4 regions of the Streptomyces araujoniae genome follow, and region 2 is predicted to be linked to each of the others. Evidence: riboswitches for the same ligand, from Rfam matches in the RefSeq annotation. Region 2 holds a riboswitch; each other region holds the start of a gene.
The links. Region 2 has a riboswitch for cyclic di-AMP ahead of ACQ9ZG_RS12205 (transglycosylase family protein). Riboswitches for the same ligand answer to the same signal wherever they lie in the genome.
Positions count from the first base shown of each region.

Region 1: it holds a riboswitch for cyclic di-AMP, as region 2 does, so the genes downstream of both, ACQ9ZG_RS29825 (LysM peptidoglycan-binding domain-containing M23 family metallopeptidase) here and ACQ9ZG_RS12205 (transglycosylase family protein) in region 2, are expected to answer to the same signal.
Region 3: it holds a riboswitch for cyclic di-AMP, as region 2 does, so the genes downstream of both, ACQ9ZG_RS21285 (C40 family peptidase) here and ACQ9ZG_RS12205 (transglycosylase family protein) in region 2, are expected to answer to the same signal.
Region 4: it holds a riboswitch for cyclic di-AMP, as region 2 does, so the genes downstream of both, ACQ9ZG_RS32135 (transglycosylase SLT domain-containing protein) here and ACQ9ZG_RS12205 (transglycosylase family protein) in region 2, are expected to answer to the same signal.

Region 1 is NZ_CP194070.1:6,997,208-7,001,512, forward strand. Features, by position in the region: gene ACQ9ZG_RS29810 (helix-turn-helix domain-containing protein) at 1-487, shown strand, start outside; gene ACQ9ZG_RS29815 (DUF6126 family protein) at 597-773, shown strand; gene ACQ9ZG_RS29820 (tyrosine-protein phosphatase) at 778-1,590, opposite strand; cyclic di-AMP (ydaO/yuaA leader) riboswitch at 2,002-2,162, shown strand; gene ACQ9ZG_RS29825 (LysM peptidoglycan-binding domain-containing M23 family metallopeptidase) at 2,166-3,167, shown strand; gene ACQ9ZG_RS29830 (SGNH/GDSL hydrolase family protein) at 3,339-4,166, shown strand; gene ACQ9ZG_RS29835 (STM4011 family radical SAM protein) at 4,193-4,305, opposite strand, start outside.
Region 2 is NZ_CP194070.1:2,882,944-2,887,248, reverse strand. Features, by position in the region: gene ACQ9ZG_RS12220 (cytochrome P450 family protein) at 1-801, shown strand, start outside; gene ACQ9ZG_RS12215 (hypothetical protein) at 805-966, opposite strand; gene ACQ9ZG_RS12210 (transglycosylase family protein) at 1,010-2,062, shown strand; cyclic di-AMP (ydaO/yuaA leader) riboswitch at 2,354-2,547, shown strand; gene ACQ9ZG_RS12205 (transglycosylase family protein) at 2,553-3,269, shown strand; gene eno (phosphopyruvate hydratase) at 3,628-4,305, shown strand, end outside.
Region 3 is NZ_CP194070.1:4,925,333-4,929,637, reverse strand. Features, by position in the region: gene pcrA (DNA helicase PcrA) at 1-2,180, opposite strand, end outside; cyclic di-AMP (ydaO/yuaA leader) riboswitch at 2,450-2,616, shown strand; gene ACQ9ZG_RS21285 (C40 family peptidase) at 2,615-3,835, shown strand; gene ACQ9ZG_RS21280 (hypothetical protein) at 4,060-4,305, opposite strand, start outside.
Region 4 is NZ_CP194070.1:7,606,356-7,610,660, forward strand. Features, by position in the region: gene ACQ9ZG_RS32125 (SpoIIE family protein phosphatase) at 1-407, shown strand, start outside; gene ACQ9ZG_RS32130 (FAD-dependent oxidoreductase) at 462-1,823, opposite strand; cyclic di-AMP (ydaO/yuaA leader) riboswitch at 2,324-2,484, shown strand; gene ACQ9ZG_RS32135 (transglycosylase SLT domain-containing protein) at 2,488-3,327, shown strand; gene ACQ9ZG_RS32140 (GMC oxidoreductase) at 3,486-4,305, shown strand, end outside.

The DNA.
Region 1 (4,305 bases), 4.1 Mb from region 2:
GGCCCACCTCTCCCGGCTGGAGACCGGCCGCCGCCAGCCCTCGCTGCCGATGCTGCTGGGCCTGGCCCGTATCTACGGTACGACGGTCTCCGAGCTGCTCGGCGAGAAGCCCCCCGAGCGCGACGCGGTCATCCGGGGCGGAGCCTTCGAGGGCGCCGAGGCCGACGGCTGGATGTACCGCCGGGCCGGCAGCCCCGGCCGCGCCATGCAGGCGCTGCGGGTCCGTGTCCCGTACGGCGCCCAGGGCGACCTGGTCCGCGTGCACCCCGGTGAGGAGTGGCTGTACGTCGTCGGCGGACGGCTGCGGGTCGCGCTGGGGGAGACCGTGCACGATCTGGACCCGGGCGACAGCGCCCACTTCGACTCGCTCACCCCGCACCGGATCGCGGCCCTGGACCGCGGCGGGGCGGAGCTGCTCTTCGTCCACTCCCTGCTCCAGAGCCCCGCGGCCGAGCTGTGCCTCGGCAACGCCCTCCACGCGCGCTGACCCCGCGTACCACCGCGGCCCCGCACACCTGCGGACCTCCGCGCTCCGGACCCCCGTACCTCCGGACCCTTCGTACCCACCGGCCGTGAGACCGGCAGAGAGGACCGTCATGTCCGATTCCGAACACTACGACCCGCTGAGTCCCCGGCGGCCTAAGGCCACGAAGGACGCGCAGGAGCGCCGGATGCCGCGCGGTCTGGTGATCCGCCTCATCGCCTACCTGGTGGTCGGCCATGTGATCGCGGCCTTCCTCTACCTGCTCTTCATGGTGGCGGGCGCGGAGTAGCCGCTCAGCCCTGGTCGAGCAGGCGCTCGCGCAGCCGCTCCCGGGTGGCGGCGGAGACGCCCAGTCCCTCCGAGAGATAGCGGTCCGTCGAGCCCCAGGTCTCGTCGATGGCCGTGAACGCCGCCGCGAGGTAGGAGGACTGGGCCCCGAAGAGCGGGTTGAGCAGCTCCATCACCTCGGGGGACATCCCCGTCGCGGACATGTCCGTGCGCTTCACCTTGTACCGGCGGTGCGGGTCGTTGGACTTGAGGTAGTCCGCCTCGATCGCCTCGCGCTCGACGCCGACCGCGAGCAGCGAGACCGCGATCGACAGCCCCGCCCGGTCCTTGCCCGCCGCGCAGTGCATCAGGGCCGGAACGCTGTCCTCCGCCAGGGCGTGGAGGACGCGGCTGTGCTCGGCGGTGCGGTCCACGATGGTCGCGCGGTACATGTGGAGCATCCGCTCGGTGCCCTTGCCGCCGGCCAGGATCGAGCGCAGCTGCTCGATGTTCCCGTCGCGCACCAGCCGCCAGAACTCGGCTCCGTCGGCCGGATCCGAGAGCGGAATGCTGACATTGCGGACACCGGCCAACTCGATGTCGTATCCGTCGAGCTGGTGGTCGGCGGAGTTGCGGAAGTCGAAGACGGTGTGCAGCCCGAGCCCGGAGAGGAAGGCCGCGTCCTCGGCGGTGGCGTGTGCCAGGTGGCCGCTGCGGTAGAGCCGGCCGAAGGCGGTGCGCCGCCCGTCCGTGGTGGGGAGCCCGCCCACGTCGCGGAAGTTGCGGACTCCGTTCAGTGCGGTCTCGGTCGGCGGGACCTGCGGCACCTGCTGCGTCACGGTGGCTCCTGAAGTCTCTGGCGTCGGCGCGGCTCTCCGGCGAGGGCGCTCCTGTGACGATACGACATCGATTCGGCCGAAAATCATGGGCCGGATGACGGAGTGTCAGAAGTGGTGCCGACGGCATGTCCGTATTGGTGCATTTCGCAGAACATGCCCCGCTAATGGGGGAGATGGGATTCCCTAGGTGAGCGGGATCATATCCGTGACGGACCGTGGCGACGGAGCCCGGTCGTTTTCCCGGGATCCGTACGGAAAGCCAAGATCCGTAATCCACGGAGTGTGACGGGAAATCCGGGGCGGAATTGAATCGATGATTCCGGGAGGCAACCGACGGCTTGTTCCCGTCGTCCTGACTCGTTTACGGTCACCGTCAATCCGGACGGACCGCCTAATCCTGCCGCCGCCCGGAATTCGCACCCACCCACTCACGTGTGGCAGGAGCGGGGGAACCAGGTAAGCCGCCGGCCCGGAGCGATCCGGACCGGCTAGGGGTGAAGCCGCCATCCAGCGGCCGGGCATCTCCAGCCCGAACCCGACAGCTCACCTCGCAGGCGCCGGAGAGGAACTTCCCCATGCCCGCACAGGGTAAGCACCGCCGTCCCAAGTCCGGCCCGATCACCCGCGGCGTCCTCGCCGCGGGCACCGGCGGCGCCGTACTCGCCCTCCCGCTGATCGGCGCCACCGGCGCCCACGCAGCGGAGAAGGCCGCCCCGGCCGTCAAGCCCGCCGCCGCCACGGCCGCGGTCGTGCCGGCCGCCGCCCCGCAGGCCGCGCCCGCCAAGGCGAAGGCCGCCCCGAAGACGTACTCCGTCGTCTCCGGCGACTACCTCGCGAAGATCGCCGCCGAGCACCAGCTCAAGGGCGGCTGGCAGAAGCTGTACCAGGACAACCGCTCCACCGTCGGCGAGAACCCCAGCCTGATCTTCCCGGGCATGAAGCTCACCCTCGGCGCCAAGGCCGCCGGCTCCGCCGCGCCCTCCGAGGCCAAGAAGGCCGCCCCGGCGCCCAGGTCCGCCCCGAAGGCCGAGAAGAAGGCCGCCCCCAAGGCCGCGCCGAAGAAGGCCGAGCAGGCGCCCAAGGGCGACACCATCTCGGCCGACGAGTCGGACGCCGCGCAGAAGCGGAGCGGTGCCACCACCCAGACCGGCGCCTCGCAGTCCACCGGCTCCGGCTGGACCGCCCCGCTGGACAGCGCCCAGGTCACCACCCAGTACCGCGCCTCCGGCTCCAGCTGGTCCAGCGGCTACCACACCGGTGCCGACTTCCGCGCCGCCTCCGGCACCCCCGTCCGCGCCATCGGCCCGGGCACCGTGGTCTCGGCAGGCTGGAGCGGTTCGTACGGCAACGAGGTCGTCATCCGCCACGCGGACGGCATGTACTCCCAGTACGCCCACCAGTCCTCGCTGAACGTCTCCACCGGCCAGACCGTCACCGGCGGCCAGCAGATCGGCCTCTCCGGCTCCACCGGCAACTCCACCGGTCCGCACCTCCACTTCGAGGTCCGCACCGGCCCGAGCTACGGCTCGGACGTCGACCCGGTCGCCTACCTGCGCCAGCACGGCGTCTCCCTCTGACCCGAGGGCGGCCCGCACCGGGCGTGAAGTGATCGAGGGCGGTGTGCTGTGGCACACCGCCCTCTACTTATTCCGGCTTTACCCAAATCAGACCGGGTGGTCTATGTCACCACCCGTCAACCCCGTATTACGGTCGCGTAGGTCACATTGAACGGTGCAGGATATGTGCTTGTGGCAGACGATTCGAGAACCCAGCAGCAGAACACCATCGGGTCGTACGCGGCGATCGGGGACAGTTTCACCGAAGGCGTCGGAGACCCCGGCCCCGACGGCACCTTTGTCGGCTGGGCGGACCGGTTCGCGGTTCTCCTCGCCGACCGGCTCCCCGCCCCCGACGCGGCGACGAACCCGGACGAGACCCGGCACGGGAATTTCCGCTACGCCAATCTCGCCGTACGCGGACGCCTCCTCGACCAGATCGTCGAGGAGCAGATCCCCCGCGCCAAGGAGCTGGCCCCCGACCTGGTCAGCTTCTGCGCGGGCGGCAACGACATCATCCGGCCCGGCACCGACCCCGACGACCTGGCCGAGCGGTACGAGAAGGCCGTCGCGGAGCTGACCGAGGCGGTCGGCTCCGTCATGATCACCACCGGCTTCGACACCCGGGGCGTCCCGGTGCTGCGCCATATGCGGGGCAAGATCGCCACGTACAACGTCCACCTCCGGGCCATCGCGGACCGCTACCGCTGCCCGGTGCTCGACCTGTGGTCGCTGCGCTCGGTGCAGGACCGGCGCGCCTGGGACGCCGACCGGCTCCACCTCTCGCCCGAGGGCCACACCCGGGTCGCGCTGCGCGCCGCCCAGGTCCTCGGCCACGACGTCCCGGCCGACCCGGACCAGCCCTGGCCGCCGCAGGCCCAGCGCAGCACCTTCCACGAGGGGCGCGACAACATCCAGTGGGCGCGGGAGTACCTCGTGCCGTGGATCGGGCGGCGGCTGCGCGGCGAGTCGTCCGGCGACCACGTCGAGGCCAAGCGCCCGGACCTGCTGCCGCTGTAGCAGCAGGTGCCCAGGGGCTCGGGTTCTCAGGGATTCAGGGGCTCAGGGTTCAGCAGGGGGAGCGTACGCCGGGTCGGGCCCGGGACCAGGGGTCCGTCCGGCGCCGGGCCCCCGCCCGGCCCGGCCGGTATCCGCTCCA
Region 2 (4,305 bases):
CTCGGCGTCCCGCGCGAGGACCAGGACGACTTCCGGGACTGGGCGGGCATGATGATCCGCCACGGCGGCGGCCCGCGCGGCGGGGTGGCGCGGTCGGTGAAGAAGATGCGCGGCTATCTCGCCGAACTCATCCACCGGAAGCGGGAGAACCCCGGCGACGACCTGATCTCCGGGCTGATCCGGGCCAGCGACCACGGCGAGCACCTCACCGAGAACGAGGCCGCGGCGATGGCGTTCATCCTGCTCTTCGCCGGGTTCGAGACGACGGTCAATCTGATCGGGAACGGTACGTACGCCCTGCTGCGCCATCCCGAACAGCGCGCCCGGCTCGAAGAGTCGCTGGCAGCCGGCGAGAGTGCGCTGCTGGCCACCGGGATCGAGGAGCTGCTCCGGTTCGACGGGCCGGTGGAGCTGGCGACCTGGCGGTACGCCACCGAGGCGCTGACGCTCGGCGGGCAGGAGATCGCGGCCGGGGATCCGGTGTTGGTGGTGCTGGCGGCGGCGGACCGGGACCCGGAGCGGTTCACGGATCCGGACACGCTCGATCTGTCACGGAGTGACAATCAGCATCTCGGCTACGGTCACGGAATCCATTACTGCCTGGGAGCGCCGCTGGCCCGGCTGGAGGGCCAGGCGGCGGTCGCGACGCTGCTGAAACGCCTTCCTGGCCTGCGACTTGCGGCAGAACCTGCCGATTTGCGCTGGCGCGGCGGGCTCATCATGCGTGGACTGCGCACGCTGCCGGTGCAGTTCGAGCCGGGACGCCGGCTCGGGGAAGGTGACACGCTGTCACCTCTGTGACTTTCACGTGATCTGCGCTGCACCGACTTGTGACATGCGTTCGAGTCCCGCTAGGTTCACGGTTCGACGCGTCGGCCGGCCGTTCACCGTTGGCCCGTCCGTCACTTGCGCAACCTGCGCCACGCGCACGCGCAACGGCTCCACGCCCACGCGCATCAGCTTCATGCTCCTCAGTTCCTGCTTGTCAGTCGCACGGAAGGCAAACTCCATGGGCTCCGCGAACGGCAGACACCGCCGCCCTCGTCAGGCACCCGCCATCGTCGTCGCCGCAGGGGTGACCGGATCGGCCATCGCTCTTCCGCTCCTCGGCGCGACCGGCGCACACGCGGCCGACGCCACCACCTGGGACCGGGTCGCGGAGTGCGAGAGCGGCGGCATGTGGAGTGCCGACCTCGGCAACGGCTACTACGGCGGGCTCCAGTTCTCGCAGGAGACCTGGTCGGCGTACGGAGGCACCGCCTACGCGGAGCGGGCCGACCTCGCCAGCCGCTCGCAGCAGATAGCCGTCGCGGAGAAGGTCCTGGCGGACAAGGGTCCGCAGGCGTGGCCGAGCTGCGCGGTCATCTCGGGCCTCGCGGTGGACGGCAGCCTGCCCGGCGTCGACCCCGGTACGACGCCCTCCGCCGACCCCACCCAGGACCCGACGACCGCTCCGGCGGACGAAGCGGATGAAAAGGGTGAAGCGGGAGAGTCCGGTGAAAAGGATTCAACTGGCGTGGGCGGTAAGCCCGGCAGCACCGGCACGGGCGAGAAGGGGGACGGGACGGGCGGCGGCAGCGATGCGCTCGACCCCTCCGGTGAGTCTTCCGCCCCGCCCGCCACCGGGAAGACCGGGAAGGCCGGTGAGGCCGGTTCCCCCGACGCCTCCCGGCCCTCCATCCCCGACCGCTCCGGCGGCGGCAAGCACCGGGGCGCCCCGGCTCCCGAGGAGACCGGGGCGGTGGGCGAGGACGGCCCCCGTGAGTCCGGCCGGCACGCCTCGCGGGGTGCGGGCGACGCGCGGGACGGCGGCGCGGTCGCCGGGGGCGGGTACACCGTGCAGCCCGGCGACAACCTCTGGGCCATCGCTGACGCACAGGAACTTCCCCAGGGGTGGACCGGCCTGTACGAGGCCAACAAGGACATTCTGGGCTCCGACCCGGACCTGATCCTTCCCGGCCAGAGCCTGGACCTGGGGCTGGGCGAGGACGCTGCGGAAGGTGCCGGTGCGGCGGCCGGCGAGACCGCCGACGAGGCCGCCGAGGCGCCTGCCGCCAACTGATCGAACCCGGCGAAACACCTCAAAATCGAGGGCAGTTCAGAGGCCTATGTCCACTTATGCGTAAGTGAGACATGGGTCTCTTTGCTTCAACTGGCACGTCATGGCCGCCCGCTCGGCGGAGATCCCCTCCGACCTGCGGAAACGGCCCGTCAAGGTCAGGCGGTAAGCCTCGATTGGGGCGCTATGTCCGTCTTTGAATGTCGGGGTTGCCTGTGTTTACGGTCGGAGCCGCTCGCACCGCGGGCCCCGTCGACCGTCACGCCGAATCCTGCCGTCGGTCGGAGGGAACAGACGCGTAAAGCGCCGTAGGCAGGAGCGGGGGACCCAGGTAGGCCGCCGGGTCCGCACGGCCTCGTCGACGTCCAGGACGGAGACGGGAACGTACGGGACCGGCTTGGGGTGAAGCCGCGCGCAAGGTCGCGCGGCCGGGCAACTCATCAGTCCGAACCCGACAGCTCACCTCGTAGGCGTCGGTGAGGAGATTCGTTCCATGCTGCTGAACAGCAAGGGCAAGCACCGCCGCCCGTCCAAGGCCACCCGTCTCGCCACCCTGGTCGGCGTCACCGGTGCCGCCGTGGCCGTCCCGCTGATGGGCGCCACCAACGCCTCCGCCGCCTCCGTCTCCACCTGGGACGCCGTCGCCCAGTGCGAGTCCGGTGGCAACTGGTCCATCAACACCGGCAACGGCTACTACGGCGGGCTGCAGTTCTCGCAGTCCAGCTGGGCCGCCGCCGGCGGTACGCAGTACGCCCCGCGCGCCGACCTGGCCACCAAGGGCCAGCAGATAGCCACCGCCGAGCGCCTGCTCGACATGCAGGGTCCGGGCGCCTGGGCCTGCGCCGGTGCCGGCGGTCTCACCAACGACGGCGTGGACCCGGGCGTGAGCACCGGCTCCGGCCAGTCCACCGCCAAGACGCAGAAGGCGCAGCCCGAGCGCAAGGCCGAGCAGCCCACCACGCGCAGCGAGCAGCGCACCGCCCCGGCCGCCCCCAAGGCCGAGAGCTCCAAGAAGACCGTCACCACGCCGACCGGCAAGAAGGTCAAGAAGGGCGACGGCGAGTACAAGGTCGTGGCCGGTGACACCCTGAGCAAGATCGCTCAGAAGGAAGGCGTCAAGGGCGGCTGGAGCAAGCTCTTCAAGCTCAACGACGACATCGTCCAGGACGCGGACCTGATCTACCCGGGTCAGCAGCTGCACCTGAAGTAACCGCAGCGTCTCCTCCCCGGAGGGAGGGGGTCCGGCGGCACCCTCCCTCGCACGGCTCCCCGGCCCGGCGCGCTACTCCCCCCGTGCGCGCCGGGCCGGGGCATGTCCGTGTGGGGGGCCCGCGTTCCCGGGGTCCGAGGGGCTCCTCCGGCCGGGGATGCGTTCACCTCTTGTCGGCAGCGCTTATTACCGGCCAGTAGATTTCTGGAGTTTTGTCCCGTCATGCGGGTCCTTGGGTCCTTTTTCGTCCCAGGAGGCGGGCGGTCGGCCGACTGACGCGGCCGGGCCGGTTAGGCTCGTGTCGCAAGGCCACAGTGACCCTGCACAACCAGTGTCATATCCCAGAAGGAGATGCCTCGTGCCGTCCATCGACGTCGTCGTAGCCAGGGAAATCCTCGACTCCCGGGGCAACCCCACGGTCGAGGTCGAGGTCGGCCTCGACGACGGCAGCACCGGCCGTGCTGCTGTTCCGTCCGGCGCCTCCACCGGTGCGTTCGAGGCCATCGAGCTTCGCGACGGTGACCCCAACCGCTACCTGGGCAAGGGTGTCGAGAAGGCCGTCCTCGCCGTCATCGAGCAGATCGGCCCGGAGCTGGTCGGCTACGACGCCACCGAGCAGCGCCTCATCGACCAGGCGATGTTCGACCTGGACGCCACCGAGAACAAGGCCTCGCTCGGCGCGAACGCCATCCTCGGCGTCTCGCTCGCCGTCGCCCACGCCGCCTCCGAGGCATCCGACCTGCCGCTCTTCCGCTACCTCGGCGGCCCGAACGCGCACCTGCTGCCCGTTCCGATGATGAACATCCTGAACGGCGGCTCGCACGCCGACTCCAACGTGGACATCCAGGAGTTCATGATCGCGCCGATCGGCGCGGAGTCCTTCTCCGAGGCCCTGCGCTGGGGCGCGGAGGTCTACCACACGCTGAAGAAGGTCCTCAAGACCAAGGGCCTGTCCACCGGACTCGGTGACGAGGGCGGCTTCGCCCCGAACCTGGAGTCCAACCGCGCCGCCCTGGACCTCATCGTCGAGGCCATC
Region 3 (4,305 bases), 2.0 Mb from region 2:
GGGGCGGCCATCGGGCCCTTGCGCTTCCAGTCCAGGTGCGTTTCCGGGATCTCCTCCAGGAACCGCGAGGGCGGGTTGTACGAGGGCTGTCCCCAGGCGCTGCGCATGGCGGCCCGGGTCAGATAGAGCCGCTCGCGGGCGCGGGTGATGCCGACATAGGCGAGACGGCGCTCCTCCTCCAGCTCCTTGGTCTGGCCGAGGGCCCGCATGTGCGGGAAGACGCCGTCCTCCAGGCCGGTGAGGAAGACGACCGGGAACTCCAGGCCCTTCGCCGTGTGCAGGGTCATCAGCGTGATGACGCCGGAGCCGTCCTCGTCCTCGTCGGGGATCTGGTCGGAGTCGGCCACCAGCGCGACCTTCTCCAGGAACTCCGCGAGCGTGCCCGCGCCCTCCTCCTCGCCGCGCTCCTGCTCGAATTCGAGGGCGACGGCGGCGAGTTCCTGGAGGTTCTCGATACGGGTCTCGTCCTGCGGGTCCGTGGAGGCCTGGAGCTCGGCCAGATAGCCCGTGCGCTCCAGCACGGCTTCCAGCACGACGGCGGGCCCGGCGCCGGACTCGACGATCGTGCGCAGCTCCTCCATCAGCGTGTTGAACCGCTTGACGGCGTTGGAGGAGCGGGCCGCCATGCCGTACGCCTCGTCGACGCGGCGCAGCGCCTGCGGGAAGGAGATCTTCTCGCGCATCGACAGGGCGTCGATCATGGCCTCGGCGCGGTCCCCGATGCCGCGCTTGGGCACGTTGAGGATGCGGCGGAGCGGGACGGTGTCCTCGGGGTTGGCGAGGACGCGGAGGTAGGCCAGGACGTCCCGGACCTCCTTGCGCTCGTAGAACCGCACGCCGCCGACGACCTTGTAGGGCAGGCCGACCCGGATGAAGATCTCCTCGAAGACACGGGACTGGGCGTTGGTCCGGTAGAAGACGGCGACATCGCCCGCCTTGGCGTCGCCCTTGTCGGTGAGGCGGTCGATCTCGTCGGCGACGAACTGGGCCTCGTCGTGCTCGGTGTCCGCGACGTAGCCGGTGATGCGGGCGCCGGAGCCGGCGTTGGTCCAGAGGTTCTTCGGGCGGCGGCTCTCGTTGCGCTCGATGACGGCGTTGGCGGCGGAGAGGATCGTCTGTGTGGAGCGGTAGTTCTGCTCCAGGAGGATCGTCGTCGCGTCCGGGTAGTCCTCCTCGAACTGGAGGATGTTGCGGATGGTGGCGCCGCGGAAGGCGTAGATCGACTGGTCCGCGTCACCCACCACGCACAGCTCGGCGGGGGCGTCGGACGCCTCCCCGGAGGGGCCGACCAGCTCCCGAACCAGCGTGTACTGGGCGTGGTTGGTGTCCTGGTACTCGTCGACCAGGACGTGGCGGAAGCGGCGGCGGTAGTGCTCGGCCACGTCCGGGAAGGCCTGGAGGAGGTGGACTGTCGTCATGATGATGTCGTCGAAGTCCAGGGCGTTGGCCTCGCGCAGGCGGGCCTGGTAGAGCGTGTACGCCTGGGCGAGGGTCTTCTCGAAGCCGTCCGCCGCCTGTCCGGCGAAGGTCTCCTCGTCGATCAGCTCGTTCTTGAGGTTGGAGACCTTGGCGGTGAAGGACTTCGGCGGATAGCGCTTGGGGTCCAGGTCCAGATCGCGGCAGACCAGGGCCATCAGGCGCTTGGAGTCGGCGGCGTCGTAGATCGAGAACGACGAGGTGAAGCCGAGCTTCTTCGACTCGCGGCGCAGGATGCGGACGCACGCGCTGTGGAAGGTCATCACCCACATGGCGTTGGCGCGCGGGCCCACCAGCTGCTCGACGCGCTCCTTCATCTCGCCCGCGGCCTTGTTGGTGAAGGTGATCGCGAGGATCTGCCCCGGGTGGACCCCGCGCTCGGCCAGCAGGTGGGCGATGCGGTGGGTGAGCACCCGGGTCTTGCCGGAACCGGCCCCGGCGACGATGAGCAGCGGGCAGCCGGCGTGCACGACGGCGGCGCGCTGCTCGGTGTTCAGCCCGTCGAGCAGTGCGGCGGAGTCGATGACCGGGCGCGGGTGACCGTCCCGGTAGTACCCGTCCCGGGGAGGCGGGGGCGCGTCGAAGACGCCCTCGAAGAGTCCCTCCGGCACCGCTTCGGGTGCGTGCTCCTCGGGGGGCGGCGGCGGGCCGTCCTCCGCGGGCTGGAGGCCGGTCAGGAAGTTGTCGTCAAAGAGGCTGCTCATCGCCCTCCGAGTCTAGGGGGCCGCACCGACAACGTTCGGCCGAAGGCCGCAAGCGGCCACCGGCACGGGCGTCCGCCCCGTACGGACGGAGAGCGGACGTCCACGTTCCGTGAAGGAGCAGCCGGTCGGAGGGGGTGCAGGTTCCGGCCGGGGAGAAGGTCACGAAAATGTATCGGGCATATCGCTCATCCTCCTTCCCAGCGGCGGGCCGCGTTGGCTAGCGTGCTCGGTCAGGTGATCCGTAGCTCCCTGAGGCGAACCGCGTCTCACGGTCACCTCTGCCGAATCCGTGCTGCCCTCGCGGCGGTTCGGAACCGGGGACCCACACGCAGAACCGGGGTGAATCGGTCCGTGCCCGCGCAGGCGGACCGTAGGACAGCCTTCCGTTCCGTCCGAACCCGACAGCTAACCCGGTAGGCGGTCCACGGAAGGAGATGCCGGTCTTGGCATCGCATCGCAAGCCGCGTACGAAGGTGCGCACGACCACCCCCGCCGTCGGGTTCACGACGGCCGCGCTCGCCTCCGTGACGCTGCTCTCCACGCAGAACGCGACGGCGGCGCCCGCCGAGCCGAGGCCGGCCATCGAGGACGTGCAGAAGAAGGTCGACGAGCTGTACCGGCAGGCGGGCAGCGCGACCCAGCAGTACAACCGGGCGAAGGCCGCCTCCACCACCCAGCGGGCCAAGGTCGACACGCTGCTCTCCGACGTGGCGAAGCGGACCGAGCGGATCAACGAGGCGCGCCGGGAGCTGGGCGCCTACGCGGCCGCGCAGTACCGCACCGGCGGCATCGCGCCCACCGCGACCTTCTTCCTGGCGGACGACCCGCAGGGGTACTTCGACCAGAGCCGGCTGATGAGCCGGGCGACCGAGCGGCAGCAGAAGGCCGTCGACGACTTCCGCACGCAGCAGGCCGAGGCCTCGAAGAAGCGCGCGGAGGCCGTGAAGAGCCTGGAGAAGCTGACCGAGACGCAGACCGCGCTGCGCACCGGCAAGCAGACCGTGCAGACCAAGCTGGCCGAGGCCCGGGCGCTGCTGTCGCGGCTGACCGCCGAGGAGAAGGCGCGGCTGGCGGAGCTGGAGCGGAAGAAGGAGGCCGAGGCCCGGGAGAAGGCGGAGCGGCTGGCCGCCCGCCAGGCGGCCGAGGCCAAGGAGCGCGAGGCGGCGGAGAAGAAGGCCCGCGAGGAGGCCGCGAAGGAGTCCGCCGAGGCCGGTGGCTCCGGTTCTGGCTCCGGCAGCGGTACGGGGACGGGGACGAGCCCGGGGTCCGGTACGGGTACGGGGGCCGGGACGGGCAGCGGTTACGCGGCCAAGGCCGAGAAGGTGCTGGCCTTCGCCCGCGCCCAGATCGGGAAGCCGTACGTGTGGGGGGCGACGGGCCCGTCCTCGTACGACTGCTCGGGGCTGACCAAGGCGGCCTGGCGGGAGGCGGGGGTCACCCTGCCCCGGACCACCTGGGACCAGGTGAAGGTCGGCACCCGCGTCGCCACGTCGGACCTCCAGCCGGGTGACCTGGTCTTCTTCTACGACGACATCAGCCACGTCGGCATCTACAAGGGCGACGGGATGATGATCCACGCGCCGAAGCCGGGGGCGAACGTGCGCGAGGAGTCGATCTACTACATGCCGATCTACGGCAGCGTGCGCCCGGCGTAGCGCACGTCGGCCGGGGCGGGCCTCACGCCTCCCCGCCCCGGCCTATCGGGCTCCGGGAGCCTCTCGGGCCCCGGGAAGTTCTCAGGCCCCGGGCGCCGGGGACCCCAGGCCCCTCAGGCGCTCCTCAGGAGCCACCCGGGCCCCTTGGGCACCCCCAGATCCCTCAGGTCCCTCAGCCATCCCGGTCGCCCAGGCCCCTCAGTGCCCCTGGCCTCTCAGACCCCTCAGGTCCAGAGCGTGGCGATGAAGATGTTGGCGACCGTCAGTCCGCCGACCGCCGCGAACGCGCCCTTCTCGACCTTCTCCTGGTCCCGCTTGACGTAGACGAGCGCGAGGATGACGACGAGGACCGCCAGCTTGACGCCGATCTTGATGTTGTTGACGGTCTGGTCGTCGGCCTGGTTGAGCCCGACCAGGGCGACGCCGGTGACCAGCATGGTCAGCGCGCCGTGCAGCATGGCCGGAACGAA
Region 4 (4,305 bases), 4.7 Mb from region 2:
GGACCGAGGTGCTCGACCTGCCCGGCGGCATCGTGCTCGGCATCGACGGGCAGGCGACCTACCCGGTCACCGAGCTGACCCTCGCACCCGGCGCCATGCTGGCCCTCTTCACCGACGGGCTCATCGAGCGCCCCGGGACCGACATCGACGAGGGCATCGAACGGCTGCGCGCCACGATCGAGGGGGTCGGCTCCGCGCCGCTGGCCGAGACCGCGAACCGGGTGATCGGGGAGGCCCGGCAGGCCACGGACCGCCCCGACGACATCGCCCTGCTGCTGGCGGCCCGCTGGACGCACCCGCCGCGGAAGCCGCCGCCACCGGCTCCCGGAACCGCCCCGCCCGGCCTGTGGCGGACCTTCCGCGGGCCGGGTCCCGGCGGCGCGAGGAGCACCCCGGACCCGGCCTGACGGGCACCGGCCCCGTACAGGTCAGGTGCCCGTACGGGGCCGGTGCCGTGAGGATCACGCGCCCGAGGCGTCCAGCATGCCCTCGCGCTCCACGACCTTGATCCGCTCACGGCCCTGGGCCGCGCCGAGCGCCTGCTCGTGGGCGTCCAGCCGGTGCCAGCCCTCCCACGTCGTGTAGCGGACGTTCCGGCTCTCCAGGAAGGCCTCCACGGCCTCCGGGGCGGGCGTCGCCGGCTCGGGCAGCCGTCCGGCGGCGAGGTCCTCCAGGAGGCAGGCGACCGTCTCGTTGGCGTCGCCCTTGGTGTGGCCGATCAGACCGATCGGGCCGCGCTTGATCCAGCCGGTGACGTAGACCGAGGCCATGTGCTCGTCGCCGGAGACGACCCGGCCCGCCTCGTGCGGGACCGTGCCGGAGGCCACGTCGAAGGGGAGCTTGGGCAGTTCCTCCGAGTAGTAGCCGACGGCCCGGTAGACGCTCTGCATCTCCCAGTCGGTGAACCTGCCGGTGCCCCGGACGTTGCCGGTGCCGTCCAGCTCGGTGCGCTCGGTGCGCAGCGCGGTGACCTTGCCGTCCTCGCCGAGGATCTCGACCGGGGACTCGAAGAAGTGCAGGAAGAGCTTGTGCGGACGGTCGCCGGTATCGCGGATCGCCCAGTTCTCCAGGGTCTGCGCGACCATGTTGGCCTGCTTGTTCTCCCGCCGGGTGGCGATGGAGCCCTCGTCGTAGTCGATGTCCTCGGGGTTGACGATGACCTCGATGTTGGGGGAGTGGTCCAGCTCCCGCAGCTCCATCGGGCTGAACTTGGCCTGCGCCGGGCCACGCCGCCCGAACACATGCACCTCCAGCGCCTTGTTCGCCTTGAGGCCCTGGTACACGTTGTCCGGGATCTCGGTCGGCAGCAGCTCGTCCGCCGTCTTGGCCAGCACCCGGGCCACGTCCAGCGCCACGTTGCCGACGCCGAGGACGGCGACCTTCTCGGCGGTCAGCGGCCAGGTGCGCGGGACCTCGGGGTGGCCGTCGTACCAGGAGACGAACTCGGCCGCGCCGTAGGAGCCGTCCAGCCCGATGCCGGGGATGTCCAGCGCCCGGTCGGCCTCGGCGCCGGTGGAGAAGATCACCGCGTCGTAGAAGGAGCGCAGGTCGTCCAGGTCGATGTCGTTCGGGTAGCTGACGTTGCCGAAGAGACGGATCTGCGGCTTGTCCAGCACCTGGTGCAGCGCCTTGACGATGCCCTTGATCCGGGGGTGGTCGGGGGCCACTCCGTAGCGGATCAGGCCGAAGGGAGCGGGCATGCGCTCGAACAGGTCGATCGAGACACCCGGGTCCTGGCAGACCTCGGATTTGAGCAGCGCGTCCGCAGCGTAGATACCGGCGGGGCCGGCTCCGACAATGGCGACGCGGACGGGGCGTGTCATGGCGTGTTGATCCTTAAGGCGGGCGAACGCGGGCAGGTCAGGCAGGTCGGGCAGGTTACAGAGTACGCGGCAAGTAAGGGTGGGCTTACTAGTGTCCACCCCACACGGTAAGCCAAGGCCGCGTGAGGCTCCCGACCCACCCTACGGAACCGCCCGATAAGTCCGTTTCTTCGGGTCGTTATGGGTGATTTGGGTCTTTGATTACCGAATTCCATAAAAGGGCCATTGGGTGCCTTGGGTCGCTTTGGCCTTACCCGTTCCGGCCGCCTCCGCCCGGAGTGGTGAGCGTCACGTCCCGGGGGTGCGGACGCAGAAGCGGAGCGTTCGGTTCCCTTCTCCGTGAAGAGAGTTGACGCCGTGACGGAACCGGGCCGGCCGGGAATTCCGCTCATTCGATCTTGCGGAAAAAGAAGATCCGGAATTCGGGGCTTGTTCCGCCCGATGTTTTTCGCCTACGGTCACGGTCAATCCGGATGGAACGCCGAATCCTGCCGCCGTCCGGGAATCCGCAACCCACTCACGTACGGCAGGAGCGGGGGACCCAGGTAAGTCGCCGATCCGGTCTCCGGAGCGGCTAGGGGTGAAGTCGCACGTCCCGTGCGGCCAGACATCTCCCGTCTGAACCCGACAGCTCACCCCGTAGGCGCCGGAGAGGAAATTCCCCATGCCCGCACCGGGTAAGCACCGCCGTCCCAAGTCCGTCTCGCTGGGCCGTGGCATCGCCGCCGTGACCACGGGTGGAGCCGTTCTGGCCCTTCCCGTCCTCGGCGCCACCACCGCCTCCGCCGCCCCCGCTCCGTCCGTCGCGGAAAAGGCCGTAACATCCGTCTCCGTGACCGCCCAGGCGAATTCCGTGACGAAGGCCGCGCCCGCCAAGCATTCCGTGGTGTCCGGCGAATCGCTTTCCAAGATCGCCCGCGACTATTCCGTCAGCGGCGGCTGGAAGAAGCTCTACGAAGGCAACCGGAAGGTCATCGGGGAGAACCCGCACCTTATTCACCCGGGTATCACCCTCACCGTCGGCGCCAAGGCTGCCGCCCCGTCAGACGCCAAGGCCGGAAAGGCCGGCAAGTCGGCCCCGACCGCCGACCGCGCCGCCTCGGCCGAGCGTGCCGACCGCTCCGCGCGTGCCGCCGCCCCCGCCGCCCAGGCTGCCCCGGCCGCCGCCGCCCCGACCGCGTACACCAACGACCTCGACGGCTGGATCAAGGAGTCGCTGGCGGTCATGGCCCAGCACGGCATCCCCGGCAGCTACGAGGGCATCCACCGCAACATCATCCGCGAGTCCTCGGGCAACCCGAACGCGATCAACAACTGGGACTCCAACGCGGCCAAGGGCACCCCGTCCAAGGGGCTGCTCCAGGTCATCGACCCGACCTTCCGCGCCTACCACGTGCCCGGCACCTCGACCGACAGCTACGACCCGGTCGCCAACATCGTCGCCGCGTGCAACTACGCCGCGGACCGCTACGGCTCGATCGACAACGTCTTCGGCGCCTACTGATCACCGGGCGCACCCGGCGTACGACAGCCCGAGGGGCCCCGGACCGCACGGTCCGGGGCCCCTCTCGCGTGCCGGGAAGTTACCCCCAAGTTTCTCGTGACTTACCACGCGATCAGCAGTAGAACCTGTTGCATTCTGCCGAGAGTGAGGTAGGTCATATGGGCGACACTGTCCAGCACAACGACGTCTCGAAAGGCGTCTCCCGTCGACGTTTCATCACGGGAACAGGTTCTCTTCTGGGGGTCGCGGCGCTCGCCGGGCCCACCGCCCCGGTCTGGGCCGCGCCCCGTACGGCGGCGGCCCCCATCGGCTCCGGAGCCCATGTGCCGGTGCTGGTCGTCGGCACCGGCTACGGCGGCTCGGTGGCCGCGCTCCGGCTCGCCCAGGCCGGTACGGACGTGCACATGGTCGAGATGGGCATGGCCTGGGACACCCCGGGCGCGGACGGCAAGATCTTCGCCAACACCACCCGGCCCGACGACCGCTCGTTCTGGCTGCGCACCCGGACCAAGCAGCCGCTGAGCAACTTCCTCGGCTTCCCGATCGACAGACAGGTCAACCGCTACACCGGGATCCTGGACGCCGAGGAGTTCGCCGGCATCACCGTCTACCAGGGGCGTGGCGTCGGCGGCGGCTCGCTGGTCAACGGCGGCATGGCCGTCACCCCGAAGCGGGAGAACTTCGCCGCCGTCCTCCCGACGGTGGACGCCGGCGAGATGTACCGCACCTACTACCCCCGGGCCAACGCCGACCTCGGGGTCTCCACCATCGACCCCGCCTGGTTCGACACGGTCGACTGCTACCAGTACGCGAGGGTCGGCCGGAAGCACGCCCAGCGCGCCGGCTTCCCCTTCCTCTTCGTCCCCGCCGTCTACGACTGGGACTACATGAAGCAGGAGGCCGCCGGGACCGTACCGAGATCAGCGCTGGACGCCGAGATCCTCTACGGCAACAACTACGGCAAGAAGTCGCTCCAGA